Linked DNA regions of Algoriphagus sp. Y33. The protein of the gene in region 1 interacts with the protein of each later gene in a pairwise test. Links are inferred from orthologs where the notes say so. Each region holds a gene or a part of one and is shown on either strand. Other genes may lie near its edges.

Region 1 (16,252 bases):
GTCTTAATAAAATCGAATCCCAGTTCTTCTACTTGCTTCAATAACTCACGGATCTGAGCGTGTGAAATTGTGGATTGCTCGGGAGTCTGGAATCTACATCTCCAGTGATCCGTACAGAAAGACTCACGCATGCCGTCAGGAAAAACTTTAATTCCTCTGTTGGTGATCAAAGTCAATTGCAATCCATCAGCATTCGCCTTGCGAAGTTTTTCGCCCAGCACCTGGGGATCTCTTCCCGGCTCATCCCAATCTACAAACACGTCCACGCCGATTAGCTCTTTTTTAGCTTTAGTCACTGGAGATACAAACACATTCATTGGAGTGGTGTCCTTATCAAATTCAGCCGGAACCATCGTAGAAGGAAGTTGACCAATTCTTTCAATCACTGCATTAGCAAACTCTTCAGTACCAACCTTCTTAGTAGAAAGTCCTTCCTGATAGATATCGCCTGTATGGATTCCGTCTTCCAAAGTCTTCATCCACGCATTGGAAATTTTCTCAGCAACTTCCGGCTGACCAATATGAACAAGCATCATGATCGCTCCATTGAGCAAGCCTGATGGATTTGCAATGCCCAACCCTGTGATATCAGGAGCTGAGCCATGAATAGCTTCAAACATCGCTACTTCTTCACCCACATTGGCAGATCCGCCAAGCCCCACAGAACCCGTAACCTGAGCTGCCACATCAGAAATAATATCACCATAAAGGTTCAAAGTCACGATCACATCAAATGTCTCCGGTCTATCTGCTATTAGAGCAGTTCCAATATCGATGATTTTATGGTCAGCTTTGATTTCAGGATATTCCTTAGATATCTCATCAAATGTCTTATGGAAAAGACCATCTGCCAACTTCATGATGTTGTCTTTGGTCATGCAGGTCACTTTCTTACGACCGTATTTTTTTGCGTACTCAAATGCATATCGAATAATCTTCTCAGAGCCCGGCTTTGAAATCAATTTCAACGACTGAAAAACCTCTTGCGTCTGTCTATGCTCTATTCCTGCATAAAGATCTTCTTCATTCTCACGGATGATCACCAGATCTGTCTTCGGAAAATGCGTCTTGATGAATGGCGAAAAAGCCTTACAAGGCCTCACGTTTGCGTACAAACCAAAAGAAGTGCGGGTCGTAACATTCAGCGATTTAAAACCACCACCCTGAGGAGTAGTGATAGGTGCCTTCAGGAAAATTTTCGTTTCTCTTAGCGATTCGAATGCATTCGGCTCCATTCCTGAACTGATACCTTTCAGATACACTTGTTCTCCGATTTCGATTACATCATATTCGAGTTGAGCACCGGCTGCTTCTAGGATCGCCAAAGTTGCCTTCATGATTTCGGGACCGATCCCATCACCATAGGCAACCGTAATTTTTCTTTTGGAAGACATATTATTATAGCGGATTTAGTTGAAATTCGATTTTGAACAAAAGTAAATAAAAATGTGGAAGCAGTTTTTTGACTTGGGACAAAATCCACATTATCCATACTTAAATTACAAAAGGGGCAATAATCCATTACCTTAGGCTCATCATTTTTCGGGTACTCAGTTTGGGATTGAATACCCTGCTTGTATATTTGTTTTATACTCAACGATGAACTATGGCTGATTTCAAAAATATCCTAACTGATGTAAAGAATGGAGTGCTCCACCTTACCATCAATAGAGAAGACAAAATGAATGCGCTGAATTTTGATACGTTGAAGGAGTTAAAGTCGATTTTTGAGGAGGTTTCAGACAATAAGGAGATTAAAGCTGTAATCATCACAGGGTCTGGAGAAAAAGCTTTTGTGGCTGGTGCCGATATTAGTGAGATAGCTTCTCTAAATGAAGTTAATGCCCGAAAATTCGCTGAGAACGGACAGGAAATTTTCAACATGATAGAAAATTGCCATAAGCCTGTGATCGCGGTGAATAATGGCTATACGCTTGGCGGAGGCTGCGAACTGGCTATGGCATGTCATATTAGAATCGCAACTGCCAATGCGAAATTTGGGCAGCCGGAAGTCAACCTGGGAATCATTCCCGGCTATGGGGGAACTCAACGCTTAACTATCCTAATCGGCAGAGGAAAAGCCAATGAATTAATGATGACCGGTGACATGATCGGAGCAGAAGAAGCTAAGGTCTTAGGACTTGTTAATTATGTGCTTCCTACCAAAGAAGAAGCTTTGGGAAAAGCCGAAGAAATCATCGCCAAAATTCTTAGCAAGGCACCTCTCGCTATCGGTATGATTATAGACTGCGTCAACTCTGTTTACGTGTCTGACGAAAATGGATTTCAGACGGAAGCAAACAGCTTTGCCAGATGTGTGAAATCGGGAGATTATAAAGAAGGAACTTCTGCTTTTCTGGAAAAAAGACAGCCGCATTTCAAAGGAGAATAGCCTCCTTTTCACTGAATGGGTAATTTCAAAAAACTAGCCGGACAAACCGCAGTTTATGGACTGAGTAGTATCCTCGGTAGATCTATCAATTTTTTGTTGATCATCGTGTACACCCAATACCTCAGCAAAGAGGCTTTAGGTTCATTCACAAGTATTTATGCACTGATCGGGTTTATGAATATTGTCTTCACGTACGGGATGGAGACAGCTTTTTTCAGATTTGCCACAGGCAAAAACCTAGACCCTACAAAGGTTTACAATTCTACCCAATCCTTATTGATTACAAGCACCCTGATTTTGGGTTCCGGGTTGTATTTGCTCGCTCCTTCACTTGCCGAATGGCTGGATTATCCTGGTCAGGCCTATTTATTCAGATGGACTGCTTTAATACTATCTTTTGATGCAGTGTTGGCAATCCCATTTGCCAAGCTACGGCTGGAAAACAAAGCGCTGATTTTTGCCGGTGCCAAAATCTTTAACATTCTACTGAATATATTTTTCAACCTTCTACTGATCATAGGGTTTCCCTATTTGATTTCCACAGGAGTGATTTCAGAATATTTTCTAGGATACAGATCAGATTGGGGAGTGGAATACATTCTACTTTCAAACCTTTTTGCGAATGGATTAATCATCCCATTCGTTTGGTGGAAAGCCGGGTTCTTCCAGTTCAAACTGGAAGCTGATATCATCAAACCCATGTGGATCTATTCCGTCCCACTGCTATTTATGGGATTGGCAGGGGTGACCAATGAGTTGTTTTCCAGATTTCTATTTGAATACGTGCTCCCTCCAAATTTCTATGCCGGACTTAGTGCCCGGGAAGCGGGAGGTGTGTTCGGAGCTAACTTTAGACTTGCCATCCTGATGAACTTGGTGATTCAGGCATTTAAATATGCTGCCGAACCGTTCTTTTTCAAGCAATCAGCCGACAAGAATTCTCCGATGCTATACGCAAAGGTGATGCATGCATTTATTGTTTTTTGCTCGGTACTTATGATTGCCATTTCGGTAAACCTGAACTGGTTGGGACCAATGTTTTTGAGACAAGCCGGCTACGAAGAAGGACTGTTTATTGTCCCTACACTCTTGATGGGATACTTACTTCTAGGCATTTATTTCAACCTTTCTATTTGGTTTAAAATCACGGATCAGACCAAATACAGTTTTTGGATCACATTAATTGGCGCAATAATCACCGTGGCGATAATCGTTGTATTTGTACCGATCTGGGGGTACATGGGCGGCGCTCTCAGCACGATCACCTGTTACCTGGTGATGTGTGTGCTTTGTTTTCTTTACGGACAAAAACACTATCCTATCCCTTATAAAATAGCAAAAGGACTTATCTACCTACTTATTTCCTTTGCACTCAGCTATTTGGGATTTTACCTTGATCTAGGGATTCCAATTCTGAATTTCTTCCTGAAAAACAGTCTTATTCTACTTTATCTCGGACTTATATTCTTGCTCGAAAAAGATCAAATCATTTCTTATTTGCCCAAACGCAAAAAAATGTAATCTTAATTTTCATCAACCGGGGATCATTTTAGTACGTACTCTCGTTAGCAAGAAGAATAACTCTATCTCATTCCCATCGACAAGCAAAGCCTTATTGCATAAAAGGCATTATGTTTGTGAATTCAAGCCGAAGTCTCTATTTCCCGTGAAATTCAAAAGAATACTCCTTATATTTCTCGTAGCCGCCCTAGGCTCCGCAGCAAGTTTTGCCCAAGGTAAGCTCTCGAAGAAAGAGCGTACAGCTCAATCAAACAAATCGCAAGGGTCCCGTTATTTCATAGAGGGTGAGAAAAACCTCGTTCTCGATGATTTAGAAAAAGCATTTTTCTACTTTCAAAAAGCACGGGATTTCTCCCCCGAAGAACCTGCCATCCATTACAAAATAGCCGAGGTGCTGGTCAAAGCAAACCAACCTGAAAAAGCGATGCCCTTTGCCACCAAAGCAGCGGAACTCGATGCTGACAATAAGTACTACTCCTTGATGCTAGCAGAGATATATACGAATCTCAAGCAACCACTCAAAGCTGCTGATATACTGGAAAAACTAACTGCTGATGGTGAAAACAATCAGCAGTACAACTTGGATCTTGCCTCTATCTATCTGAATGCAGGGGAGATGGACAAGGCTTTGATTGTGCTGGACAGAGCTGAAGATTACTATGGAGTGATGGAGCCAATCACACTGCAAAAACAGCGGATTTATTTAAATAAAAACAACCTTAGTCAAGCTATTGCAGAAGGTAAAAAACTGGTGGAAGCTAGACCGGGCACCCCTGCCTATGTAATGAATCTGGTAGAGATTTTATATAACAACAATAGGATAGACCAGGCATTGGAGTTGGTATTTGGAGAAATCAAAAAATATCCAAATCAACCTGAATTGCAGATGGCAGCTCACACATTACTAAAAGACAAGGGAAATATCGACGAGTCAAACCACCATCTCTATGCGGCATTTGCCAGTGCAGATCTTGATCCTGAAGTCAAATCAAAGGCTTTTATCAGCCAGTTAACTGAAATAAAAACTCGAGAACGAGAGACATTGCTTGATAGCCTAGAGACGCTTATGACTACGACAAGTCCAGAGAATGCAACGATTTATGCTGCTCTTGGGGAGCGTAAAATGCAAGAGCAAAACCTAAGCGAAGGTATAGAATATTTCAAAAAATCACTTTTACTTGACCCTAAGAACCCCAAAATGCTCGAGCAAGTGATTTTAGGGTCTTTCGGAGAAGATGCAGATTTCAGAGAACTGGAGAAATTCACAATTCTAGGAGTTGACGAATTCCCACAAAACCCGGAATTCTGGTTTTACGACGGGGTAGTGAAATCCGCACAAAAGAAAGACGAAGAAGCTGTCATTTCTCTCAAAAAAGCCATAGAACTGAACTCAAACAAAAACCCACAATTGAATCAAGTAGCCTTTGGGGCTTTGGGTAATTCATTGTATAATTTGGGAGATAAGGAAGAAGCTTTTCTAAATTTTGACAAAGCACTGGAACTTAATCCTAATGACGAGCAAGTGCTGAACAATTATTCCTATTTCCTTTCTCTGGAAAAAAAGAATCTGGACAAAGCAAAGACAATGTCTGATAAAGTTGTCAAGAGATTTCCCGAAAATGGCACTTTCCTTGATACACACGCTTGGGTTCTTTTTCAGATGGAAGATTATGAAGGTGCCAAGAAATTTATGGACTTGGCATTAAAGCACGAGACCAAGCCTAGTGGGGTAATGCTTGAACATTATGGAGACATCTTGTTTCACCTGGGCAAAAAGAACGAAGCGTTGAGTTATTGGAAAAAAGCAGAAGGAAGTCCTGAAGCCTCTGATAAACTTTCACAAAAAATAAAAGAAGGAAAATACCATGAATAAATTTTTTGCAGGAATCGCGCTTGTCTTCGGCCTAGGCCTTCTACTCTCCTGCTCTAAAAAGACGGTCGTCTATCAGGCAGATGGAAAGATGGAGGGTTTTTCACCAGTCTATACAGACTATGGGTTTATGAGTGCCAAAGCCAAAGTAATCATCGAAGAAGAATCCGGTAAAATCACCAGGGGCAGCTTGAACCTACGTGCAAAGAAAGATTCTGTGCTATGGTTCATTATTTCTCCCGGTATGGGAATGGAGGCAGTACGCGGCTTGATCACAGAGGATAAAATCCAAATCAAAGACCGAATCGGCAAAGAGGAGATAAACCTAACATTCAAAGAATTTGAATCAATCTATGGCCTGAAATTATCCCTTGAGACTTTTCAAAACGTACTTTTCGCCAACCCTCCTCACGAAGTAGACTACAAAGACAGATTAGTACGTGTAGGTAAATCATTTGAACTGACTCAGGTTCGGGACAAAGTCCGATACTTCTCCAAAGTCGACGTCAATTACAGAAAAGTCACCGAGTTGGTGAGCAATTCACTTGATGATCGGGGATCACTATTGGCAAGCTATGCTACTTTTCAGGAAGTGGACTCCAATCCTTTCCCTTTTGAAGTCCTCTATAAACTGGCCTACCAGCTACCTGAAGGTGGACAGAATACCATCATCCATGTGGAGTGGACAGCTGTAGATCCCCACTCCGAACCACTCAGCTTCCCCTTCAAATTTTGAACTGCATGTTTCGCAAATACTTTATTCCATTTAGCCTTCTGATTGGATTGATATTTTTTTCGGCAGCTGATCTTTCTGCACAAACTAAGAAAACCCGAGAGCAACTTGAGAAAGAAAAAGCTGAAGTACAGGCTAGATTACTGGAATTCGACAAAATTCTTAAGCAGACCACCGCAACTAAGAAAAGTACAATAGGTGAATTAAACGCAGTAACAAGGCAGTTCCAGACTCAAACAAGACTGGTCAACACCCTAGATAGGGAAGTAAAGCTAATCAATCAAGAGATCAAGGAGACTGAATCAAAAATCACAAGTCTGGAGAGTCAGCTGAAAGAGCTGAAAGCCGAATACGGCAGAATGATCTACAATGCTTCCAAACTAAACAGAGGGCTTTCTATCGTTTCATTTGTTTTTAGTTCGGCAAACTTTAACCAGCTCTATTCCAGATTAATGTATCTAAAACAATACACCGATAGTCGCAAACAGCAAGCTGCTCAAATCGAAAAACTAAGTATTGAACTTAAAGATCAGCGCGTTTTATTGGATGAGAAAAAAATCGAAAAAGAAAAAGTACTTGTCGAGGAGCAAAAGGAACGCGCCCAACTGGATAAGATGAAACGGGAGCAAGAGGGACTGGTAAATACGCTCACGAGCAAGGAGAAAGACATCAAAAAACAGATTACCGCAACCAAAAAGCAACAGGATCAACTGAACAGAATGATCAAGCAGGTAATCGAAGATGAAATTAGACGGGCGGAAGCTGCAGCAAAAAAAGAAAACAGTACTGCTACCAAATCATCAGGCAGTAGTATGCCGATGACTCCTGAAGTAGCAGCCTTGTCCAATTCATTTGCCGGCAACAAAGGTAAATTGCCTTGGCCTGTGGAAACAGGATTTGTGGCACAGGGATATGGCACTTATCCGCACCCTACGCTCAAAGGGATTACTATGGAAAGTGACGGGCTGGATATCCGAACTCAGCCAAACTCTTCGGTGAGGGCGGTATTCGATGGTACAGTCACCAAAATCACCACAATGCCCGGTTTTGGCGGAACGGTAATTATCAAACATGGGGAGTATTATACCATGTATAGTAAGTTGAAAACCATTACTGTAAAATCGGGTCAGACTGTCAGTGCAAAAGACGTAATTGGTCAGGTAGCAACAGGAGCTAATGGCGAAGCGGAAGTACATTTTCAGACCTGGAAAGGGCTGACTGTTATGAATCCTTCTGCCTGGCTTACATCCAAATAGTTGAGAATTGCGTATATTCATAAAAAAGATGGACTGCTTTTCCGTTGAACTTTGTGTAAGCGGATCACAGTTATATCTTTGTAACCTCATTTACCCTTAAACACACACCATCATGACTACATTAGGTTTCATTCAAAACATGGGCGGTGGCTCGATCGTACTGATCGTATTGGTCGTCCTTCTACTGTTTGGTGCTAAAAGAATACCTGAATTGGCTCGTGGCCTTGGACGTGGTATCAGAGAATTCAAAGATGCTACCAAGGACATTCAGAACGACCTGGAAGAGGGACTGAAAGACGACAAGAAAAAGTAATCTCTTAAGCCAATAAATTGGAAAAATTCATCTCATTCGACGAAATCAAAAAATCGCTCGAAAAGAAGGAAACTGACTGTCGGGCGATAGTCCAATATTATTTGAAAAACATTCAGACGAAGGCGCATCTCAACGCCTTCGTCGAAGTTTACGAGCAATCCGCATTGGTTCAAGCTGATCTTATAGACGAGAAGTTGGCCAAGGGAAATGCCGGTAAGCTTGCCGGGATGGTAATTGGCATTAAAGACGTACTTTGCTATACCGGCCATGAGGCAAACGCTTCCTCAAAAATCCTCGAAGGTTTCGAATCTCAATTCACTACTACTGCCATTCAACGATTGCTGGATGAGGATGCGATCATCATCGGAAGATTAAATTGTGATGAATTCGGAATGGGCAGTTCCAATGAGAATTCTGTCCACGGCAAAGTGCTGAATGCGGCAGATGAATCCAGAGTACCCGGAGGATCTTCCGGAGGGTCAGCAGTGGCAGTTCAGGCAAATCTCTGCACAACTTCTTTGGGTACAGACACCGGTGGATCAGTCAGGCAGCCTGCTGCCTTTACGGGTGTGATTGGGATGAAACCAACCTATTCCCGCGTTTCACGCTGGGGTCTAATTGCCTATGCCTCTTCTTTTGATTGTATTGGCGTATTTTCCCATACAGTAAAAGACAATGCGCTCGTGATGGAAATTATGGCTGGTCATGATGAATATGACAGCACATCCTCTAGAAAATCAGTATTGCCCTATAGTCAATTGTTACATTTTGACAAAAAAGCAAAAGTTGCTTACCTTAAGGAAACAATAGAATCTCCTGCGCTCCAGCTAGAGATTAAAGCCAACACATTAGCTGTTTTGGAAAAATTGAAGTCAGAGGGTCATACGGTAGAAGAAGTAAGCTTCCCATTGCTGGACTTTATTCTCCCAACCTATTACATTCTGACCACTGCAGAAGCAAGTTCTAACTTGTCCCGATTTGATGGTGTGAAATATGGATACCGTACGCCAAACGCGCACAACCTAGAAAGCATGTATAAGCTGACTAGAAGTGAGGGATTCGGAGAGGAAGTAAAGCGTAGAATCATGCTTGGCACATTTGTGCTCAGTGCAAGCTATTACGATGCATATTTTACCAAAGCACAGAAAGTCAGAAGATTAATTAAAGACTTCACTGAAAATCTTTTGAATGATTTTGACTACATTATTATGCCGACTACACCATCTACAGCGTTTAAGTTTGGCGAGCATAGTGGCGATCCGGTAGCAATGTATCTGGAAGATCTCTTCACAGTACAGGCATCGGTATCAGGAGTGCCTTCTATTTCATTGCCAAACGGCAAAGATAAGCAAGGAATGCCTATAGGATTACAAGTGATCTGCAACTCGTTCAAAGAAGCCGAATTGTATGCTTTCAGTAATTACCTAACCGAATTGACATCATAAAACCCATTATTCCAATGAAAAGAACTTTGTACAGAATCTTCACACTTGCGCTTGTCACATGTCTGATTCCTCTGTCCGAAGCCTTTTGTCAGGATGATGGGGCGGTAGCTGATGCTCCCTTGCTTGACGAAGAAGTTTTGCCAAATTATCATTACGAATACATTCCGGATTTCACATATGAAGACATTAACCGCCGCGTCAAAGCGATGGATCATGAAATGTCCTTTGAGCTGAATGACCGCATTTTTTCTTTTATCCAATACTTCACGGTAAGAAATAGAGACTATACCAAAATGGTCTTGGCTCGTAAGGAGATGTTCTTTCCCATGTTTGATGAAACTATGGCAAAGCATGATATGCCGTTAGAGATCAAATATCTATCCATCATAGAATCCGGGCTTGATCCCCAAATCCGCTCAAGAGTTGGGGCGATGGGGCTTTGGCAGTTTATGCCCGCTACAGGCAGGATGTATGGTATGAACACCAATAATGAGGTAGATGATAGAATGGATCCCGAACTCTCTACGGAGGCCGCTGCAAAATACCTGAAATCACTTCATAGAATGTTTGGAGATTGGGAAGTAGCTATGGCTGCTTATAATTGCGGCCCCGGTAATGTAAGAAAAGCCATTCGAAGATCAGGGGGAAAAAACACCTTCTGGGGAATTTACAACTACCTGCCAAGGGAAACACGAAGCTATGTCCCGCAGGTACAGGCGATGCTTTATATACTAAATCATCTTGAAGAGCATAATTTCCATCCCGAAGATCCTACATATGTGGTGGAATATGAAAAAATCCGTTTTGACAGAGCACTTAGTTTGGACAAACTTGCAGAGCTCACCAACCTGTGTGTATCAGATCTGGAAACTTTAAATCCCGCTATAAAGAATAAAAAACTTCCTGAAAGTAATAGAAACATGGCACTTCGCATCCCCAAATCGAAAGTGCCTTACATCAAAAAAAATCTGGCTTGGCTAAGTGACTCCCTAAATAATGCGCCAACTGTATTGCTAGCGTCAAATGTACAAGTGCAGTCTGTAGAAGCACTGGCACAGGAAATCAAACAAAATGGCACTACCTATAAGGTAAGATCTGGAGACGTGCTGGGATCGATAGCCCGTCGTCATGGTGTCACAGTCACTCAGATCAAATCATGGAATAACCTCTCCTCTAATCTGATTCGAGTCGGCCAAACACTAAGGATCAACTCAGGAATATCAGAAAACATTGCCTCTACCCAAACAAACTCTTCCGGGCAAACCACTTACATCGTCCAACCTGGAGATTCCTTGTGGGTTATTTCCAAAAAACATGAAGGCCTGACCGTGGAGCAAATTAAGCGATTGAACAATCTTAATTCGAATAACATCAAGCCTGGCCAGAGACTCATAATCGGCTAATTCAGACTGGATCAATTCTCATTTTGTTAATTTTTTTTAACTAATGGCAATATTCAATCCTAAATAAGGATATGTGTTGTTATGTCATTAATTTGACCTTATCCAAGAACCAAACAATCAAAAATGAAAACGCTTTCATCCTTTCTCATAACCTTAGTTATAGGCATTACCCTTATTTCCTGCGAAACTGATGGAACGGCTGTGGACAGCTCCAAGCCAAAAGCAAGAGGTTCTATCGGGGAGATCATCCTTGTAATAGATTCCGCAAAATGGGCAGGACCTGTCGGAGAAGAATTAAAAGAGATTTTCGAATCCGATATTCCCGGAATGATTCGCTCAGAAGCAAAATTCAAGATAAATACCGTTGATCCCAGGGCGATGACCCGTATGCTCAAAATGTCTACCAACCTGATATATGTCACTACTTTTGATGACAAAGGCTCCGCCAGTCAAGTGATCAACGCACAGTTCTCCAAGGAATCGAAAGAAAAGGCAATGAATGACCCCAATATTTATTCCCTGAGAATGGAAGATGAATATGCGATCGGTCAGGAAGTATTGTATCTATTTGGAAACACAGAAGGTCAGTTGGTCGAAAATCTCAAGAAAAACAGAAACCGCCTACAGAACCTATTCGAAGTAAGAGAAAGAGGCAGATTGGAGAAAGTAATTCTTGCCAGAAAAAACTCGGCGGCAGCTTTCGAAGCAAAAGAAAATCTAGAGATTGAAATAAATGTGCCTGCCTCCTATCAAGTAGCAAAATCAGAAGATGATTTTCTTTGGGTAAGACAGATCACTCCAAGCGAAAAAAGAGCTGACATCAGCTTGTTTTTCTACGAGACAGATTACACTTCTGAGGAACAAACTTTCCCCGAGAACATACTCAAACTCAGAGACTCTATCACAAAGCAACATATCTTTGGTGACCCTGAAGACCCCACTTCTTATGTGGTTTCTGAAAAACAAATCCCTCCGGTTTTCAGAAACATGGTGATTAATGATAATTTTACCACAGAAATGAGAGGTTCCTGGAAAACCAACAACACAAGCATGGGAGGATCTTATCTGGGTTACCTGATGGTTGATCAGAAAAAAGGAAAACTTTATTACATTGAAGGCTTCGTATTTTATCCAAATGAAGTACACAGAGATGCCCTTCGTGAAATCGAGACTATTCTTCTCAACACTAACGTGAGTTGGAAGAATGACCAGGGGGCCTAAAACCCAAATTATATTAGCTTTTTATGGCAATCAAAATCCGCAAGGAAGACGCACTTAATTATCATACGCAGGGCTCTCCGGGCAAAATTGAAGTAAATCCCACCAAGCCGCTTTCCAGTCAGATGGATCTTGCCCTTGCATACTCTCCTGGAGTAGCTGAGCCCTGCAAGGAAATTGCGACAGATGTAGAAAATGTCTATAAATACACAGCCAAAGGAAATTTGGTTGGAGTGATTTCTAATGGGACGGCAGTGCTGGGTCTTGGAGATATTGGACCTGAAGCGTCCAAACCGGTGATGGAAGGAAAAGGAGTTCTTTTCAAGAAATTTGCAGGGATAGACGTTTTCGATATTGAGATCAATGAAAAAGATCCAAAAAAATTAATTCAGACAATAAAATCCCTTGAGCCTACTTTTGGCGGGATAAATCTTGAAGATATCAAAGCGCCTGAATGTTTTGAAATCGAAGCTGCGCTCAAAAAGGAAATGAATATCCCGGTCATGCATGATGACCAGCACGGTACGGCAATTATTTCAGGAGCGGCACTGTTAAATGCCCTAGAACTGGTGGGAAAAGACATCTCCAAGATCAAATTGGTAGTGAACGGTGCCGGAGCCGCTGCAATTTCTTGTACCCGCTTCTATATTTCCCTCGGCATCAAAAGAGAAAACATTGTCCTGGTAGACATAGTAGGAATCCTTCGATCAGACCGAACCGATCTAGACGACATCAGAAGAGAATTCTGTACTGATAGAGATCTTTACACCCTTACAGATGCTTTGAAAGACGCTGATGTTTTTTTGGGGCTCTCTGCCGGCAATATAGTGACCCAGGATCAGCTTATGCTAATGGCACCGAATCCGATTGTTTTTGCCTTGGCAAATCCTGATCCTGAAATTTCGTATGATTTAGCAGTAGCAGCACGGGAAGACTTGATCATGGCCACAGGCAGATCTGATCATCCCAATCAAGTGAACAATGTGCTCGGTTTCCCTTATATTTTCCGTGGAGCACTGGACGTACGGGCTACAGCTATCAATGAGGAGATGAAACTCGCCGCAGCCCAAGCCATAGCCAAACTTGCAAAAGAGCCGGTTCCTGATATAGTCAATAAAGCATATGGTGAAGATAAGCTGGGATTTGGCAGATTATACCTTATCCCAAAACCTCTGGATCCCCGACTGATAACAACTATAGCTCCTGCTGTGGCAAAAGCTGCGATGGATTCAGGCGTAGCAAAATACCCAATACAAGACTGGGACGCTTACGAATTAGAACTTCAAGAGAGAATTGGTATTGACCAGAGATTGATGTCTGTAGTCATAGCCAGAGCTAAAAAAGACCCTAAACGTGTCGTGTTTGCGGAGGCAGATAATAGAAAAATCCTCAAGGCAGCGCAAATCATCCGTGATGAAAAAATAGGAGAACCGATACTTCTGGGTAACAGAGAGAAGATATTATCACTAATAAAGGACAATGCATTGGATCTATCCAATGTAATCATTATTGATCCTATGGAAGAAAAAGACCTGCTGAAGAAATTCGCAAGTATGCTTTTCCAGAAACGTCAAAGAAAAGGAATGACCGCAGGTGATGCTGCCCGATTAGTCACTCAGAGAAATTACTTCGGTGCATTGATGGTGGAATCAGGCGCTGCAGATGCGTTTATTTCCGGGCTTACGCGGGATTATCCTAAAACTATTTTGCCTTCCCTTCAAACAATTGGAGTGAAGCCAGGGGTGAATCGTGTGGCGGGTATGTACATTATGAATACCCCAAAAGGCCCATATTTCTTTGCCGATGCCACTGTAAACCTTAATCCCACTGCGGAAGAATTGGTAGAAATCATTGGTTTGACGGCAGACGCGGTGAGGTTCTTTAATATGGAACCCCGGATTGCTGTTCTTTCCTATTCCAACTTTGGCTCGGCAAAAGGAGATATTCCCGGCAAGATGGCCAAAGCAACGGCTATTGCTCAGAAAAAATATCCGGATTTGGTGATAGAAGGAGAAATGCAGGCAAATGTTGCAATAAATGAAGACATTCAGCGCGAAATGTATCCATTCTCTAAGCTTATCAATAAAAGAGCAAACACTTTGATCTTCCCGGATTTGAGTTCGGGCAACATCGCATATAAGCTTCTTGCCGAATTAGGGAACTCTGAAGCGATAGGCCCAATTTTGCTGGGAATGAACAAGCCGGTACATATACTTCAGCTGGGTAGTTCTATTCGGGAAATAGTAAACATGGTAGCTGTAGCTGTAGTAGATGCCCAATCCGCAAACACCTTATGATCGATTATCTACAGGGAAAATTGGTTTTCAAAGATCCTACTTACGTCATCATAGATGTAAACGGAATAGGGTATCATGTGAAGATTTCTCTTCAGACATATACTGAAATCAAGGATGAGGAGCAGATAAAGCTCCTCACCTTCCTTCATATCAAAGAAGACGCACACACACTTTTTGGATTTAAGCAAGCCAACGAAAAGCGTTTATTTTTAATGTTACTTTCTATCAACGGAGTAGGACCAAGCACCGGCTTAATGATTCTTTCATCACTAAGTTCATCCGAAATAGAGCAAGCCATTCTTGCAGGCGATGTAGCTACTATCCAGCATGTAAAAGGGATAGGAGCAAAAACTGCCCAAAGAATTATTTTAGAGCTAAAAGACAAAGTAGGGAAAGGTGGGGTTGATGCGAACACCGTCTCATTTGGTTTCTTGAAATCAGACAATAAAATACGTGAGGAGGCGTTACAAGCACTTATTACGCTTGGTTTCCCAAAAGCCGCTGCAGAAAAAAATATAACAACGGTCCTCAAAAAAACCACGGGAGAAATTTCATTAGAAGATTTAATTAAAGCATCTTTAAAGACATCATAATTTTAAGTTGTATTGAACTTTTGGAGTTTACTGACTTTTTTTCGGAGGAGGTTTCTCAATAGTTGGCCTCAATTAATTATCCTTTGTGGCCTTCTGTTTGCCTATTCCACTTCTGAGGCTCAACAAACCAATCCTGACAGTGTTCAGTCCCGGATTGATTCTTTGAATCGAAGGAGGCTAACCCCCTCATATTTGCTCTGGCAAAATCTGAGGACGAATCCTCTATTCCCTACACGAAATCCTTTTTTACAGTCTCAGGCACCATTTTTCCAAGCCAATCCCATTACCCAAAATATAAAAGTAAAAGTGGACTCAACACTCCGCTATAACGTCGTCGATCAGATAGACACCATACGGGTTGGTAATGAGCAAGAATATGATTTTGAGGAGTTCTCCAAAATTCAGGAATACAAAGTCAGACAAGACTACTGGAGGAGCAGGGCCCGTGGGGGCGACGGTGAAAGCGCAGTAGAAGGAAGAGGTTTGATTCCTCCACTTACTATTAGCCCCACCCTAGATAGGCTCTTTGGAGGAAGTGAGATAAATATCACACCATCAGGCTACGTAAACCTTGACTTCGGAGCTATCTTCAGGCGGGTAGACAATCCTACTCTACCTATAAGGCAGCAACGAAACGGTGGGTTCAACTTTGACCAACAGATCCAAATGGCGGTAAACGGGTCTCTGGGAGAAAAAGTGAAGATCGGAGCTAATTTCGACTCAAATAATTCTTTCGACTTTCAAAACCAAATGAAACTCGAATTCAACGGGTTTGAAGAGGACATTATCCAGTCCATTGAAATCGGTAACGTAAGTATGCCTGTACAAAATAGGTTGATACAAGGAGCTCAGAATCTTTTTGGCGTCAAAACGCAGCTCAAATTTGGAAAATTGGGAGTGACAGCCGTAGCTTCTACCCAGCGGGGCCGAAGGGATAATCTAACAATCGATGCCAACGGTCAGGGCAGATCATTTGACATCCAGGCTTCGAAATATGATGAAAATCGACATTTCTTTATTGGACACTTCTTCCGTGACAATTATGAAAGATGGCTGAGAGGGCTTCCACAGGTTCTTTCGGGGGTGAACGTGACTAGAATTGAGGTTTACATCATGAACCGGGCAGCAAACACAGAGACACTTAGGAACTTTGTCGCGTTCATGGATCTGGGTGAGGGGAGGGTGATCTACAATCCTACCAACCCAAATAT
Region 2 (16,062 bases), 770 kb from region 1 along the record:
GAGCAATATCAGCCTCTGGCAAAGCACAAGGGAATCAAAATCAAAAGCCGGTTACCAAAGGTAGACTTCCCCGCCGAGGTGGATCTCCAAAAGCTCCATATTATTTTCAATAACCTTTTGTCGAATGCACTTAAGTATTGTAGGGACAAGGATCTAATCATAGTTTCGCTAGAGGAGAAGGAGCGTGATTTTGAATTATTGGTGAGCGACAATGGTCCCGGAATTCCCTTGGAGGATCAAAGCAGGATTTTCAACTGGTACTATCAGAGTGGCGAAAACGCTAAAGAGCAGGGTGACGGAATCGGACTGGCATTGACCAAAAGGCTGGTAGAAGATCACCAAGGCAATATCAATGTAGTCAGTACTCCGGGAAATGGCAGTACTTTTTCTATTGTAATTCCCAAAAAAGCCAATACGTTCGAAATGGTTTTGTCGGATAGGCCCGACAGTAATGAATGGATACCTGAGCAGGATCCCGTACAACTGGAATCTACAGTCAACTTCGATCTCAATGAAACCAAAGAAGTGCTTCTGATTATAGATGATAATCCTCAGATTCTTGAATACCTGAACTACTCACTCAGTGGAGAATATGATCTGATTTTTGCCAAGAATGGTCAGGAGGGACTTGAGAAAGCAACCCGGTTTATACCTGATCTGATTATATCAGATGTTATGATGCCGGAGAAAAACGGTATTGATTTGTGCGGAATTTTAAAAGAAAACCATAGTACCACCCATATTCCCGTGATTTTGCTTTCTGCCAAAGACAACACCGACAGTATCACTTTAGGCTTTGGAAAAGGCGCAGACGATTACATTACAAAACCTTTCAAAGGGGAGATTCTAAAATCCAGAATAAGAAACCTGCTGGATGCAAAAATCCGGATGCGCTCGTATTATCTCGGCAAAAGCATCCAAAGTACCGGACTGACCTCCACTGAGAAAAGTGCCATCAGCAAGGAAAAATCATTTTTGAAGGAGCTGGAAGGACATATCTTGGCAGGGATCTCCCAGCAGACAACCGATGTAGATACCATCTCCCAAGCCATGGGAATGAGCAGAACCTCACTTTTCAGAAAATTGAAAGCCCTTACCGGCCAAAATATCAACCAGTACGTACGCACCGTCAAAGTGGCAAAAGCCGCCTCCCTGATAAAAGAAGAGAATCTGGGGGTTGCCCAGGCAGCCTATGAAGTAGGTTTCACCAGCACAAAATATTTCAGAAAGCTATTTAAAGAGCAGTTCGGCTACCTTCCTTCAGAGGTGAATGAGGCAGAAAAGGAGTAGAAAGAAGAAATTTTATAAAGTATGGAACCGCTTTTGGATTAGTAATTAGAACTGATCTTAATAACCATATTCCATTTTCTCTCCGCTAAAAACTAACCATCAATTTTTTTAGACAGTTAGCATTTTACTATTAGAGAGGAAGGAAAACGAATCCATACCCAAATAACTAAAAAAAACAAAATCACCTTTTCACTCTTAATTTCAGTTTCTTTGGATTGATATTATTTCTTTTCCTCCTATATGATTTAAATGAGCTTTTAAGCTATAGATGTTGGATTTTTCAACTGAGAGGAGATGAAATCGTAGTAGCTTTCAGTAGCCGCATGTTTAAAAAGACTTTTCAACAATTCATGATTCCCTTCAAGAAACTCATGAAGCTTATCACGGATTTCAGGTTCCAAGTAGCATATAACATCTTCCCCAAACATCCCATTATTCACATTTGTAGCATCGAAAGTAAATTCAATAACCTTAAAATCAGCTATATAGCAAGACGCAATCCAAAGATATTTTGGCATACTATTTATAAGTCTGCTCAGAATTTCATCTCTGTCTAAATTTGAAGTTTTTAATCCATTTTTGAAATTTTCGCTATAATCTATTTGAATATTCCATACCAAATCAGCAACTATATTACCATTAAAAAAAAGTGTTAAAATTGTATCCAAACCAAGTACAATAACCTCAATATCTTCGTAAGAAATTCTAACTTTTGGATAAATCGGAACTACAATATTTGTAACATATGTAGGTGGCTTTCCAGAAGCAAACGTTGTCCAGGGAGTTTCAATTTCAAAATCATTTAAAAAATCAATCCTCGCAAATGGCCCCCACTGATCATCATGGGCATAAAATTTTTCAATATTGCTAGCAAGCCAACTAACATCAGTCGTTGGCGGTATTAATTTGGGAGCGGATTGTTTAAATCCTGAGACAGCAATAGCATGCAACCCATATCCGCCATTATTGGGAACACTGATTACAAAAATCAATGGAATACCAACTGGAGAATATGCATTTAAAATTTTTTTCATGTAGAGCCCCGTAATACAATTCCTTAGTATATTACCATGTATATCTCTAACCTGATAATCAGCCTGCTTAACTTCAGAAACTAAACCTGAATTAAAGATTGCCTGACAAATTTGAAGTAAATTTAGACCTTTATTAGGGAAGAGCCTGCTACCATCTGGGGAAACATTATCAGCATCTTTAGTTATCTGACTTGGTGACTTTAATACCGTATGAAAATCAATTGAAGCCTTATTTAACATCGACCAAATTGCTGTGGTCGCACAGGCTGCCAGCACACTATCTTGTTCTTGAAATGCCAGAGACGCAATTCTTACCTTGTTTCCAAATAAATGAATTTCATATTCTCGAACTCCCCAAAAGTTTCTGGATTCAAAAGCCATACCTGATTCATACGTCTTTAACACCGTATACCCTATGAATTTAGTGGGGATAGGCTTAACTACAACAAATCCCAAGTATTTGCTCCAAAACTCCTCATTTCTAGATTCATTTTCAGTTATAATTCCCTGGAATGTTTCAAGATCAAATTCATTAGAGAAAAAATGAACCCTATTACAAAACTTAGGGTATTTTTCGAAACAAAAAGCGTAGTAAGAGGCATAATCCTGAAGAAAATCTTTGCTAACATAATCTTCCTCAACAACTATAGTCCTAGCCTTTAACCCCCCATCACCTAAATATCCTTTAAAATAAATAAAGTGGTTTTTGCTAGAAACCACTTTAGAACTAGTAAAATCATTAGACAATACATTCAGAGAGATTCTCTTCTGTATAAGGTACAACTTTTGGCATCTAGTTTAATTTTAGAGCTGAACAACCATCCTAAGCCCTCTTTGGTCGACCTCTTTCTGTTTCAACACTTCAGCCTGCTTTTCCTTTGTTTCAGATATAATTCTACTAACAAAGGCATCTGCTTCCTGAAGTTTTTTAACCGCAAGGTTTGCTTCACGAGTTAGAATCTGAGAACCGCTTATCTTGTTCATAATTATGAATTTTTGCTGTTAGACACTATTACACGGGTATAAAAATCGTTTTAATATAGGAAATATTTCCATATGTTGTTCCCATTATTTCATCACACCACTTAGTAAGAATTTAAACGGGAATTTACTACTGAAAGATTTTCATACTTTATCAAAGTCAAAACCTGTACCATTTGGATAGAATTCACATCCCGTTTACCCCCCTAGAAAAATAAAGCCCTAACTTTTGATATACTAATGGTTAGGGCTTTTAAATGTAGAGAGGAAGGGATTCGAACCCTCGATACCTTGCAGTATACACGCTTTCCAAGCGTGCGCCTTCAGCCACTCGGCCACCTCTCTAGCTTGTTTTCCGACTCAATACCCCGAATCGGAGTGCAAAGAAAATTATTATTAATGCCGTTTCCAAATAATAGCGGAAAATAGCCGATGAAATTATGTTTAATCCGGACTATGCATTAGGATTTAAGCACTCATCTCCCCTGCCAATGGGACCTTCAGCTTCTCTATAATATCTGAATGGTTATTTTCTTGGCCTAGTAAAAACATCAGTTTAGTCACTGCGGCTTCGGTAGTCATATCTGTTCCGCTGATCACTCCCACATTCAGCAATTCCTTGCTGGTCTCATAGCGGCCCTGAATCACCCGTCCCCCATTACATTGGGACACATTTAGGATAATTATGCCTTTCTTAATCGCTTTCTGTAGCGAATTCATAAACCATTCTTCGCTGGGACTATTTCCCGAGCCGTAGGTTTCCAACACAATTGCCTTTAATCCTTTAATGTCAAGAATAGAATCTATTACATTTTGAGTAATTCCGGGGAATAGTTTGAGAATAAGCACATTGTTGTCAAGTGAATTTCTATTCACCAATTTTTTATGCGACTCCAAAGGCCGTATTGCCTGCGTATTATAATCAATCACAATTCCCGACTCTGCCAGAGGAGGGTAATTCTCAGATTCAAATGCATCAAAATGCACACTCTGTACTTTTTTGGAGCGATTGCCTCTTAGCAGAAGGTGATTAAAGAAAATACACACTTCTGGCACTATCGGCTCTCCATTGATCTTTGCTGTGGCGATTTCCAAGGAAGTCATTAGATTTTCACGTGCATCGGAGCGCATTGCAGAGATCGGCAGCTGCGCTCCTGTGAATATCACGGGTTTGTTTAGCCCCTGAAGCATATAGCTGAGCATAGAAGCCGAATACGCCATGGTATCTGTGCCATGAAGTACCACAAACCCATCATAGCTGTCGTAGTTTTCATAGATAATATAGGCCATGTCTTTCCAGTGGCTCATGGAGACATTGGAAGAATCAATCGGCTCCGGAAAGGATATTACCGTAATGGCTATATCCATGGTATAGAGAATGGGGATTTTCTCCAGAATCTGACCGAAGTTAAACGGTACAAGCGCACCGCTGTCATCGTAGGCCATCCCTAAGGTACCACCGGTATATATGATAAGCACCGAAGAGGTTTTGCTGGTGCGAAGTGCCGTATTTAATCGTACTATTTTATAATTCATGATCCAATTTCACTGAATAGGTTAAGGGCGTTTTGTTTTGTTTTGAGAGCTACTTCCTCCTTCGAAATCCCGAGATAATCTCCGATTTTTTCTGCAATAATCGGCAAATAAGCAGGAGAGTTCCTTTTCCCCCTAAATGGTACCGGAGCCAGGTATGGAGCGTCGGTTTCCAAAACCAAATGATCAAGGCTGATTTCGGGAATAACCTGATCCAACCCTCCGTTTTTGAAGGTCGCTACTCCACCGATCCCAAGTAGAAAGCCCATGCCAATAATCTGCCGGGCCTGATCTGCGGTTCCGGTAAAACAGTGAAATATTCCTCTCAATTTACCGTCATGCTCTTCATTCACTATCGCTATGGTCTCATCCATAGAAACTCTACAATGCAATACTATGGGCAGACCTCTCTGTTTAGCCCAATTGATCTGGATTTTCAAGGCTTCTTTTTGCTGCTCAAAAAATGTCTTATCCCAATACAAATCCAGTCCGATTTCTCCCACCGCTGCAAACTGTCGCTTATTCAGCCAGTCTTCCATAATCGCCAACTGCTCCTGAAAATCTTCCTTGACATCACAGGGGTGCAAACCCATCATGGGGATGCATAGTCCCGGATATTTCTCCTCGCAAGCCAACATTGCCTCTATCGTTTCCACGTCCACATTAGGCATGTAAACCCGCTCTATGCCCGCCTCTCTGATAGCCTGGATTACCTGATCCCTATCGGAATCAAACTTGGAAGAATAAATATGTGCGTGCGTCTCTATGTAGTTCATGGGTATATTCTGGATTTCCACTTTGTATTGGAAGGCCAAAAATAGTAAAGAATAGTAAGGACGGTAGTATGAAGATTATAAAAATCGAAAAGCAGAAGAGATAAGCCGTTGATTTTCACGCCTGCTTTACGGGAAAACAATCTTAAAAACATACCCTGCAGTAGCATTTTGATTAATCCCAATAGCAAGCCTATGGGCGGAAACAGTACTATCAAACCAATGAGACAAACAAAATAGCCAATCTGGAGTCCCAAAATCAACTTCCAATAAAAAGGCAAAGTCATCACCCCACCCATCCAGCGTTTTCGCTGATCCAGCAGATCCGGGAAACTTGCTTCGGGCTTTGTCATTGCCAGCATCCCCCTGCTCACTTTGTGGACGATGGTGAATCCTTCCCGCTGAATGGATCTGGAAATTTCAAGGTCTTCGGTGAGACAAAAAGGCAAGTTTTTAAAACCTCCTGATTGCTTATATGCCTCCCTGCTGATTACCATATTATTGCCAAGCCCGGTCGTCTGAATCCCCAGGTCAGTTGCCACTTTGACAAATCCCAAAGTCAGCCACCAGTCAATCTCTTGGAATTTCTCCATCCATCGATTTGCTTTCACCTGAGTTATCCCGATCACCAACCCCACATTTCCGGCAAATGCATCCACCCCTTCCCGGATCCAATCGGGACTTACCTCGCAATCTGCATCTGTAAAAAAGTAGTATTTACCTGTAGCCTTTTCTTCCAAAATAGCTAAAGCATTTGCCTTGCCGTTTTTATTAAACATCCCGCTTTGCGAAGTAACAATAGTTACTAATTGTCGATTTATTTCCCGGGCGCACCAATCCTTTAAGACCTCAGCAGTGCGGTCATTACTCTGATCATCCGCAAATAGAAATTGAATACTCTCAGATGGATAATCCAACAACTCGAAGGACCTTAATAGCTTATGAATATCTCTTTCCTCATTTCTGGCAGCTACGAGAACGGATACAAACGGAAGCTGTGCTGTCAGGTAATCCTTATGATTTTTCCAAAAAAGCTTAACACGAATTATCGCTACAATAAACTGAACCAGAATCAGCCCTACTATCCCGATGCAAAACCAGAATATCATAATACACCTGTTTTCCAGCCCATATGCTGAATATAATCAAGGTATGGAGGCAAAATCTTTGGTATAACTTCCTTGGTCTTCAGCTGATCATGAAATACCGCAATAGTGCCATCACTGGTGTATTTTTTAGCATTTTTCAAAATGCCTTCTGGTTTCATGCTTTGATCGTAGTCACCCGAAAGCATGCTCCACATCACAATCTGATGTAATTTGGAAACCTCCACAGCTTGGCTGGATTTAATCAATCCATAAGGCGGTCTAAACAACTTTGTTTTGAGGCCTAACAAATCGCCCAGCGCTTGATCACAACGCTCAATATTCTTAAAATAGGCAGAATTTTCAGTCTTCCATCCATTCAGATGGTTGAACGTATGGTTACCGAGTTTGTGGCCTTCACTGAGGATTTCGTGAGCAAGCTCAGGGTTCTTGCGCACATTATCTCCTACTACAAAAAAAGTGGCTTTCTGATTTCTTTTGGCCAGTTCTCCCAACACATAGTCTGTAACTCCGGGTACGGGACCGTCGTCAAAAGTCAGGTAAACGGTGTTTTCTCCAGCACCTTTAGCCCAAAGTCTTTTTGGGAAAAACCACTGAAAAAGAACAGGCACAGTATGTAAAATCATATCATTGAAACCTTAAACTCAACAGAGTCAGATCATCACGTAAGGGCACATTCTTCGAAAACTCATTGATTTTCTTCAAGAATTTTCGATGAAAATCATCCGGATCCAAGCTATAATGCTTATCTATAAATTTCTCCAGACGTTCCTCTCCGTATTCTTCTTCGAATGGGTTCATGGCTTCAGTCAGCCCATCGGTATAAAGATGGAGTGAAAAGTCTCCGAGGTGCTCACGCTTACCTATCTCCAAAAATGGAAGTTCATCAAAAGCCCCTAGTATAGTGGTTCCTGCATGGAGTCTCTCGCATTTCCCCGTTTCTCCCCTGCATAGCAACGGAGGATTATGCCCGGCATTTACATAGTTAAGTTCCCGGGTTCTAAAATTGAAATGTCCCAGAAAAAAAGTAATAAACCGCTCCCCATGTGTATTTTCATACAACGTGTAATTCAGCTGCTTTACGATCATTTCAAGATCCGCATCGCTACGCAAAAGTGTACGCAATGCTGCCTGAAAATTTGACATCAGCAAGGCTGCCGAAATCCCCTTGCCCGATACATCTGCTATACAGAAGTAAACTTCATCTTCGGATTTTCGGATAAGATCGTAATAATCTCCCCCCACCATACTATGTGGCAAGTAGGTCACCTTTGCCTTGAGTTCCGTCTCTATAGGAAGTTCCGCAGGGAAAAGCATCTGCTGTACCTGTGACGCAATAGCAACTTCCCTGTTTAATATTTCCTGCTCCAGCTGCTTTCTGGCAAAGCGCTTGTTCTCTAATGCCACCACCAGAATATTTGTCAATGCTTGGGTGAAATTCAGATCCAGTTCCAAACTTTGATCTTTTCTCCGCAAAAAGAGGATAGCAAGCATCTTATCCTTATGATAAACCGGCAGGTATGTTTCCAGTTCTTCAAAAGAATATTCTTCCTCCAATTCCAACCGAAGTTCCCCCGTGGATTTCTCATCCATCACCTGGTTTGCAGAGATCAACATCGGGACATTCCCCTTCACTCCGTGCGAAATTTTATTCTCAAAAGCCCCTTCCTTAGCTACATAGAGTATAAGAGATTTGATATTTAGATGCACTAAGCAAGTAAACTTGAAAATATTGAGTAAAACCGCTTCAGACTGATTTTCATTAATAGCCTGTGTGATCTCCAGCAGAGATTTCAGTTGCAGTTCCTTCCTTTGGAATTTATGTGTTTCTGTGGTCAATTTTAAAGTGTATTATGTGCCATGAGACCATTTTTTGTCGCCAAAAAATACAAGTCCTTACCTTCTTTCATGATGTCCACAGTTCCAAATCTCTCTGTGTCCGGATCGTTCAGACATTTGATATACCCTTGAGAGAAAAGAGATTGCAATGTTTTCAACAACAATTCCTCCTCCCAATCCAGGGTTTCTACAAGATACCCGTAGGGCTGGACGAAATAAAGCTCGTCCATCAAGTCAAATTCCTCTTCGTTCATGATTCAAATTTTCAGATTCTAAATTAACACTTCTCTAGTTCTCCCTGCCTTTCCACGTGAATTTTCCGTCCAATGTCCTTATCCCAACCCATAAGACATAGAACGGATGTACAAGCGAAGTCTTGAGTATAGAGATATTATTCTGTTTGCAGCCCAACACTTCTAAAATTCCACCTAAACTAATTTTTTCTGCCACTCCCTTTAAAAGCCAAACTACCCCAAAGGTCAGAATTCCTTTTCCTCCCAGAAAGATCAACGAAAAACTACCAATCCATATCAATTGAACAATAAACGCCCCTAGGGCGGATATAGCATGAGAAAGAGAAAAATGTGCTTTCCACTTACCTGCCCAGCGGATACGCTGGTTGATCAAATCCCGCCAAGTAAGCTCAGGATTTGTCTTGACCAAGCTCTCTGATGAAGACAGGTAGCCCGTCGCCCCCTGACCATAAAACTTATGGATTTTTTTCAAAAGAAATTCATCGTCTCCCGAAGCAAACTCATGATTCCCTTCGTATCCGCACACTTTCTCAAAAGCTTCTTTTCTATACGCCAAATTTGCCCCACTGCACATGAGTGGCTTATTTTTGGAAAAAGAGTAGCTAGTTATCAACAAGATACCCGCCCAATCCAAAGATTGGAATATATCCAAAAACCTGCCCTTGTCCTCTACCATCACAGCTGCCGCTACTAAGTGAATTTTAGTATCCTGAAATGGAGAAACCATTCTTTCAATCCATAATTCAGGAAAGAAACAATCAGCGTCAGAGCATAGGATGATTTCACCGGAGGCCATTTTTACACCGTATTCCACTGCCTTTTTCTTCCCGAAAGCCGGACTTTCAAGAATTTTCACATACCAAAGTTCCCCAAGCCCCTCTTTTAAAAGCTGTAATGATCCGTCCTCCGAGTGGTCATCTACCAGAAGTATTTCAAGTTGTGGATATCGGAGCTTCTTCAGATTTAAAATCAAACTCGGGATATTTTCCTTCTCATTCCGAAAAGGGATAAGGAGCGTAACATTTAGCCTAAATGACTGTGCTATAGAAGTATTCTGTTCTTTCACCCAAAACCTACTCATCCACCACAGTAATGTGAGGTAACTCAGAGACCAGATCAGATAAAAACTTAGCATGTTTTGGGCTAACTTGCGGAGGTGAGCAAAGAACAAGAAAAAGCCCCAAAGGAAAAAATCATCCTAGGTATAGATCCCGGCACCAACGTGATGGGTTATGGGGTGATTTTGACAGAGGGCAAAAAATACAAAATTCTCCAATATGGCGTAATTCATCTGAAAAAGTATGAATCGCACGAATTGAAACTCAAGAAAATTTTTGAACGAATTACCGGGATTTTAGAGGAATTTATGCCTGACTGCGTAGCCTTGGAAGCACCCTTTTTTGGAGTGAACGTGCAATCCATGCTCAAACTCGGCCGAGCCCAAGGGGTAGCGATGGCAGCAGCTTTGGCAAGAGACATACCGATCACTGAATACTCTCCCAAAAAAGTAAAACAGTCTGTAACCGGAAATGGAAACGCATCGAAAGAGCAAGTTGCTGCTATGCTTCAGACACTTTTCAATCTGACTGAGTTGCCAAAAATGCTGGATGCTACCGATGCATTGGCCGTAGCACTTTGCCATCATTTCCACGAAGGAAGAATTCAGACGAAAGGAAGAAATGCGGGGTGGAAATCATTTATAGAAGAAAATCCGGATCGGTTGAAAAAATAAATGAAGCTGCCCTATGGCTAATCTAGCTAAGGACAGCTCCTTTTGGTTTAGTGCTCATGAAGTACAAAATCACTTAGAAATCATATCCCAAAGATATTTTCAACACGTTATTCTTGACATTCACCTCGTAGTAATTAGCGCTCACAAGCCCGAGATCATAACTTACCTGAGCATTCAACCCCAGTGGTAAATTAGCACCAACGCCTACCACACCTGTTATATCATATTTTCTGATAGGATCAGTGGTCGTGATGCTACTTCCATCTACATATTCAAGTTTTCTGGAAACCAACAAAGAGGCTTGTGGGCCGGCAAAGACATTCAGGTAAGGCAGAAGATTAACACGAACCAGTGCTGGAATATCCACATAATTCAACCTTTCTTTATCCGCAGCCGGCGTACCTGTATCTCCAACCCGCTTGTGCCCTTTTTGGGAAAACTGAAGTCCGGGCTCTATTGCCAGAAATCCCAAATCTATTTTGTAATACGCCCCTGCATGAAATCCCGCAATAGCATCGGTTTCAAAATCAGTGAAATTTGCGCTACTGAAACCTGCCCGTACTCCAAATTGTGCCTGAGCTGCACCGAAGAAACCGAGCGCAAAGACTAGTACCAAAAGTTTTTTCATAAAATAGTAATTAATAGTGTGATAGGTTTATAGAATGTACTGATTTGAAGATCAAAAGCCAGGCTATTACCAATGCTCTGATGCGTCCTGATAGTCCTACTTTTAAATTAACTGAACAAAACTAAGACAGAATCATTATTTTAAGTTAATTACCGTAAATTTTTAGCAACGAATATATGGAAAATTTCTTAAGCCTGCTCAGCAAATTCCCTACTACAAGTGATGAAGCGAAGCGGGCTTTCGCAAGTCACCTTGATGAATTTGAAGTGGAAAAGGGTTTCCTGCTCGAAAAAGAAGGGCAAATAAGCAATTATCTGTATTTCGTAGCAGTGGGTTCGGCCAGAAGTTATTACATCCGCGAAAATAGGGACATCACAGTTTCTTTCACTTTGGACGAGGAATTTGTAACAGCGATGCACTCATTTATCACGCGAAAACCATCGTACGAAAACATTGAAACGATGGAAAAAAGCAAAATTTTCAAAATCTCCTATGAAAATCTCCAAGCCTGCTTCATTGACTTCCCGGAACTGGAGCGAGCCTACCGTATGATTTTGGAGCAGTATTATATCGTGCTCGAAGAGCAGCGCATCTTCACAAAATTCAAAACTGCCAAGGAAAGGTACCTCGAACTGATGCGATACCGGCCAAAGGTAATCCACAAGGCATCTGTAGGTCAGATCGCTTCTTTTTTGGATATGACTATCGAAACTCTTAGCAGGATAAGGGCTAGGATCTGACATCCACCTCGTGAAAATCCGCCGGTAAAGTATGCCTAAAATCAGGCTTCTTTCTCTTCTAAGTCACAATAAACATTTCAAGACCCACTTCCCTTAAACTGGTCCTCCTTATAAGAGAACAGCACGTTGAACGTAGTCAGTGAACCATAGGCTCTCGTTATGTATTGCTGAAGATGAACACGGTCCTCATCATCGAGTTTAGGATGGTTGTTGATATTTTGCTCCAATACACGGAGCTTTTCCCGTACCATCACGATTTTGTGAAAAAAAGTCGCCATCGGAATTTCCTTGGACTGCAATGTATCGTCATTAGGTTCGAAGACTACAGTACCACCCATCCATTTTCCTCCCAGAGGTACAATCGGAGCCCTTTCGGAAGTTTGAATCAAAGCCTCTCGAATTGCCTTTTCCACATCCTTCATCGTGAGCATGGGAAAATCCGGAACCTTTGCGTCATCCACTGCAAACCCTTCATAATCTCTTGCGAGCATTTTTACTTCTTCTGTTGCGTAAAAATAGATCTTATAATACGTCTCATCCAAGGATAGAATCATCCCGGTTCCGAATTTAGGATGAATCAATTTGCTTCCGGGAGCTAGTTCGCTTGCTTGTGCCATTTCTAAAAAAAAGAATTACACAGCCAAAATAAAGAATTTTACCAAAAAGGGAAGCCAATCAGCCCCCCTTTATTACACTAGTTTCTCAGTTCATTTATCTTCTGGGACCATTTCTGAGCCAGTTCCCACTCGTTGATCAAATAGTTACTTTTCTCCTCGTCATAGATTTCGACCTCCAAGGGTTTATTCTGCTCATTAAACTGATCTAGCACTAGCATCACCTTCTGAATGATTTGCCTCTTTTCTTTTCCTTCCTTCACTTCTCGGTATTGTCTGGCCGGCTTACAGAGCCGGATTTGCCCAAGGTCTATTTTCTGAACCGGATTATTCGTTTCCAGCAAATTCAGAAACAGCAGCTGGTTATTTTTCTGATCCAAGCCCATGCAATAAGCTTCGCGCCAGGTTTCAAAATCACTAATTTTTAGATGGTCTGCCCGCATCTCTGCCTTGAGCCGTTCTTTTAGCAGATTGCCTTTGCTCTTTTGTCTGAAATGATTAAGAATTAATGGTAGGCAAACCAGACCAGTCAATGCCACCGTTACGATTATTAATGTTAGTTCACTCATTTGTATGGATTGATAAAATGGAATATCATTCCTGCCTGGCTTATAAAAGCCAGAAGGATTTAGCAATGTCAAATTGAATTGCGCTCCGTTTTACCAGAAATAATGAAAAGGAAAGATGATTTTAGTGGTGGTTAAAGCCCCCAATACAGGAGTGTTTGAAAAAAATGGACTTAGCTTTTCATTACCGGAAAATCTAAAAGCAACTTTGTAAACAGCCGAAAAAAGGACCGGCCAATGCCCTGTTCCCCAGAGCATCTTTTGTTGGGATTCCCGGGAATTGATGCTATACCAATCAGGATTGACACAATGCAGGAATTCAGAGAAATTCGTATCACTCTTCGATACGCTGTAATGGCTGCTGTCAACTGCTTCACCGGCAACTACCCGGACACCCAAACCTGTAGCAGGCAAAACAACCCACAGCAGGAGATGGTAGAAAAGGTGAATAAGTGAATTAAGTTTTTTCATTCTATTTTACAAAAAGGGGGCTTTCCTCAATCTGAATCCAACACAAAAGTAAATGAATCTTTTGTTAATTTTGATGTATTCCATCACAACCCTATGTCTGTCACAGCCGAAAACGTACTTTTAATCAGCTCACTTTTATTGTTGGCAGGAGTTCTTGCCAGTAAGACTGCCGGCAAAACAGGCATTCCAATGCTCCTGATATTTTTGGGAGTAGGAATGCTGGCAGGATCAGATGGGATCGGGGGAATTCGGTTTGACAATCCTGCAATCGCCCAATTTCTGGGTATCATTGCCCTGACCTACATCCTCTATTCCGGTGGTCTAGACACCAAATGGCCAAGCATTAAGCCTGTTCTTAAGCCAGGTATATCGCTTTCCACATTGGGCGTTTTGATTACGAGTTTTTCGCTTGGTGGTTTTGTTTATCTGATTACGGAGCTCACTTTTCTGGAGAGTTTACTTCTTGGATCCATCGTATCTTCCACTGATGCGGCCGCAGTATTCTCTGTGTTACGGGCAAAAAGCATAGGGTTGAAAGGTAATCTACGGCCTCTTTTGGAGCTGGAAAGCGGAAGCAATGACCCTATGGCTTATTTCCTTACGGTTTCGGTTTTAGGGCTGATCACTCTGGAAACAGGATCAGTCGGGGAAATCATCCCCTTATTCCTCATTCAGATGATAGTAGGCGGTTTGTTGGGCTGGTTGTTTGGAAGGTTGACTGTCTTGCTGACCAATAAAGTCAAACTGGACTTTGAGGGGCTTTACCCAGTTATGCTTCTGGCACTGGTTCTCATCACTTACACAGTGGTGGATCTGCTGAAAGGCAATGGATTTCTAGCTGTTTATATCAGTGCTATCACCGTGGGGAATGGGAAAATGGCCCATAAAAAGAGTCTGATGAAGTTTTTTGACGGGATTGCATGGCTTATGCAAGTGATTATGTTCATAGCCTTGGGACTGTTGGTATTCCCAAAACAACTCATACCTATATCAGGAGTTGCCATCTTGGCGGCTTTATTTTTGATTTTTATCGCCCGGCCTCTAGGTGTATTTATTTCACTCTCTTTTTTCAAATTCAAGTTACGAGAAAAAACATTCATCTCTTGGGTTGGATTGAGGGGAGCCGTTCCTATCGTGTTTGCGACTTTACCATTGATCAAAAACATAGAAATGGCTTCCGTGATATTCCATATTGTCTTTTTCATTGTGCTTGCCTCAGTTGCTATCCAAGCCACCACGCTCCCCTTAGCGGCAAAGCTCCTGCATCTTTCCCTGCCTGCCTCGCTGAAAAAGCGCTCTATGCTCGATATTGAGCTTTCGGAGGATTTTAAAAATGCAATTCTGGAAATCCAGCTTCCTAAAGACAGTCCGATTAATGGAAAGAAAATCCTGGAACTTGGCTTCCCACACACTTCACTAATCGTGCTTGTAAAAAGAGATGGGAAATTCATCACACCGAGTGGTCAGACCACATTGGAAGACGGAGATGAACTAATGATTATGACTGAAAATGAAAGAGAAGAAGATCAGATAAAAAGGTTACTCGGGATTTAGTAAAAGTATATTTAGGCAATGGTCTTCCGAAGCGGGTATGAAGGTAAAAATCGTGAGCCGTGTAGGGAGGAAAGTGAAAGTGGTCAGTTTTAAAGTCGCAATTTTCAGTTTCAGACTTTAGTCGGAAAAACTGCCTGATGGCAACAGTCAGGCCTTCACCAAGTACGGTGACGAACGGTAATCTTTGCGTTCGCATCCAAAAAATTCCCGGAAAACCCAAGTCTTCAAAAATAGGTAGGAACGAATAAACCAAGTCTGGTTTCCAAAGAAGGAGGGCAACTGTGTTCTCTTCAAAAACCTCCTCAAGCTCTACTCGGTAGAAATAAGTTGACGGAGCCTGAATCATCGCTCCGCCAACACAAAAAATCAACCCACTGCCAGTGTAGATTCTTTTCTGGAAACCGCCGGTTTAGAAGGTTCCGAATCCGCATTTTTTGTTTTCATTTTCGCCCCTATCATTAGTGCGGAAACGGAAATAACCAGCCACAATGCATCAACCAAAAATATATCGGTCTGTCCATTTTTAAGTGTAATCCAAAGCCAGTTTCCTGAAATCACCCCACTCACGACAGGAACTGCAAGTCCGATGGTTCCCCCCAGAATCAGAGTAAACTTATTGGTAATGGCATTGCTTCGTATAAAGGTAAAAATGAGAGTCAATGCCAACCAAGACCAGAAGAACGTTTGAAAAATAAATCCCATACGATCCACGCCAGGATCTTGCAGGCCTACTTTGATCATCACAAATGTAAATGCCGTCACAGGAAACATGCTTAGGCATCCCGCTAGATAAAACCACACCAGCCATGCATTAAATTTTCGCTTTGCAGGCGAGACATGCTTCTTGTCCCTAGCTACAAGCCAGATCATTACTCCGGAGATAATCACAAAACAAGTCAATAGGCCAAGCGCAAAATAAACCAGCTTCAACCCCTTACCTCCAAAAT

What was found.
Region 2: the proteins of ruvA (region 1) and ruvC interact in binary tests that used the Escherichia coli proteins (3 or more experiments, as listed by UniProt). The link is inferred for Algoriphagus sp. Y33 from one-to-one orthologs.

What each region holds. Positions count from the first base shown.
Region 1 is NZ_CP061947.1:3,816,640-3,832,891, forward strand. What follows is about bases 13,244-16,242. They hold ruvA (Holliday junction branch migration protein RuvA), read left to right. Parts: upstream 13,244-14,444; coding sequence 14,445-15,041; downstream 15,042-16,242. Other genes in these bases: ID165_RS15355 (NADP-dependent malic enzyme), read left to right, coding at 13,244-14,448; sprA (cell surface protein SprA), read left to right, coding at 15,234-16,242. In the rest of the region: ID165_RS15305 (NADP-dependent isocitrate dehydrogenase), read right to left, coding at 1-1,394; ID165_RS15310 (enoyl-CoA hydratase/isomerase family protein), read left to right, coding at 1,607-2,392; ID165_RS15315 (lipopolysaccharide biosynthesis protein), read left to right, coding at 2,408-3,913; ID165_RS15320 (tetratricopeptide repeat protein), read left to right, coding at 4,059-5,786; ID165_RS15325 (DUF4292 domain-containing protein), read left to right, coding at 5,779-6,519; ID165_RS15330 (murein hydrolase activator EnvC), read left to right, coding at 6,525-7,772; ID165_RS15335 (twin-arginine translocase TatA/TatE family subunit), read left to right, coding at 7,885-8,085; Asp-tRNA(Asn)/Glu-tRNA(Gln) amidotransferase subunit GatA, read left to right, coding at 8,103-9,530; ID165_RS15345 (LysM peptidoglycan-binding domain-containing protein), read left to right, coding at 9,545-10,933; ID165_RS15350 (DUF4837 family protein), read left to right, coding at 11,057-12,154; more of ID165_RS15355, read left to right, coding at 12,178-13,243; more of sprA, read left to right, coding at 16,243-16,252. UniProt on the Escherichia coli protein: The RuvA-RuvB-RuvC complex processes Holliday junction (HJ) DNA during genetic recombination and DNA repair.
Region 2 is NZ_CP061947.1:4,591,977-4,608,038, forward strand. Bases 8,946-11,754 are described here. They hold ruvC (crossover junction endodeoxyribonuclease RuvC), read left to right. Parts: upstream 8,946-9,966; coding sequence 9,967-10,542; downstream 10,543-11,754. Other genes in these bases: ID165_RS18560 (glycosyltransferase), read right to left, coding at 8,946-9,945; ID165_RS18570 (porin family protein), read right to left, coding at 10,616-11,170; ID165_RS18575 (Crp/Fnr family transcriptional regulator), read left to right, coding at 11,347-11,754. In the rest of the region: ID165_RS18510 (hybrid sensor histidine kinase/response regulator transcription factor), read left to right, coding at 1-1,290; ID165_RS18515 (hypothetical protein), read right to left, coding at 1,548-3,071; ID165_RS18520 (hypothetical protein), read right to left, coding at 3,129-3,308; ID165_RS18530 (asparaginase), read right to left, coding at 3,774-4,841; ID165_RS18535 (TatD family hydrolase), read right to left, coding at 4,838-5,614; ID165_RS18540 (glycosyltransferase family 2 protein), read right to left, coding at 5,611-6,720; ID165_RS18545 (polysaccharide deacetylase family protein), read right to left, coding at 6,717-7,343; ID165_RS18550 (PP2C family protein-serine/threonine phosphatase), read right to left, coding at 7,345-8,556; ID165_RS18555 (hypothetical protein), read right to left, coding at 8,559-8,810; more of ID165_RS18560, read right to left, coding at 8,845-8,945; more of ID165_RS18575, read left to right, coding at 11,755-11,910; ID165_RS18580 (hypothetical protein), read right to left, coding at 11,988-12,527; ID165_RS18585 (hypothetical protein), read right to left, coding at 12,605-13,093; ID165_RS18590 (hypothetical protein), read right to left, coding at 13,184-13,561; ID165_RS18595 (potassium/proton antiporter), read left to right, coding at 13,655-15,115; ID165_RS18600 (PepSY domain-containing protein), read right to left, coding at 15,482-16,062.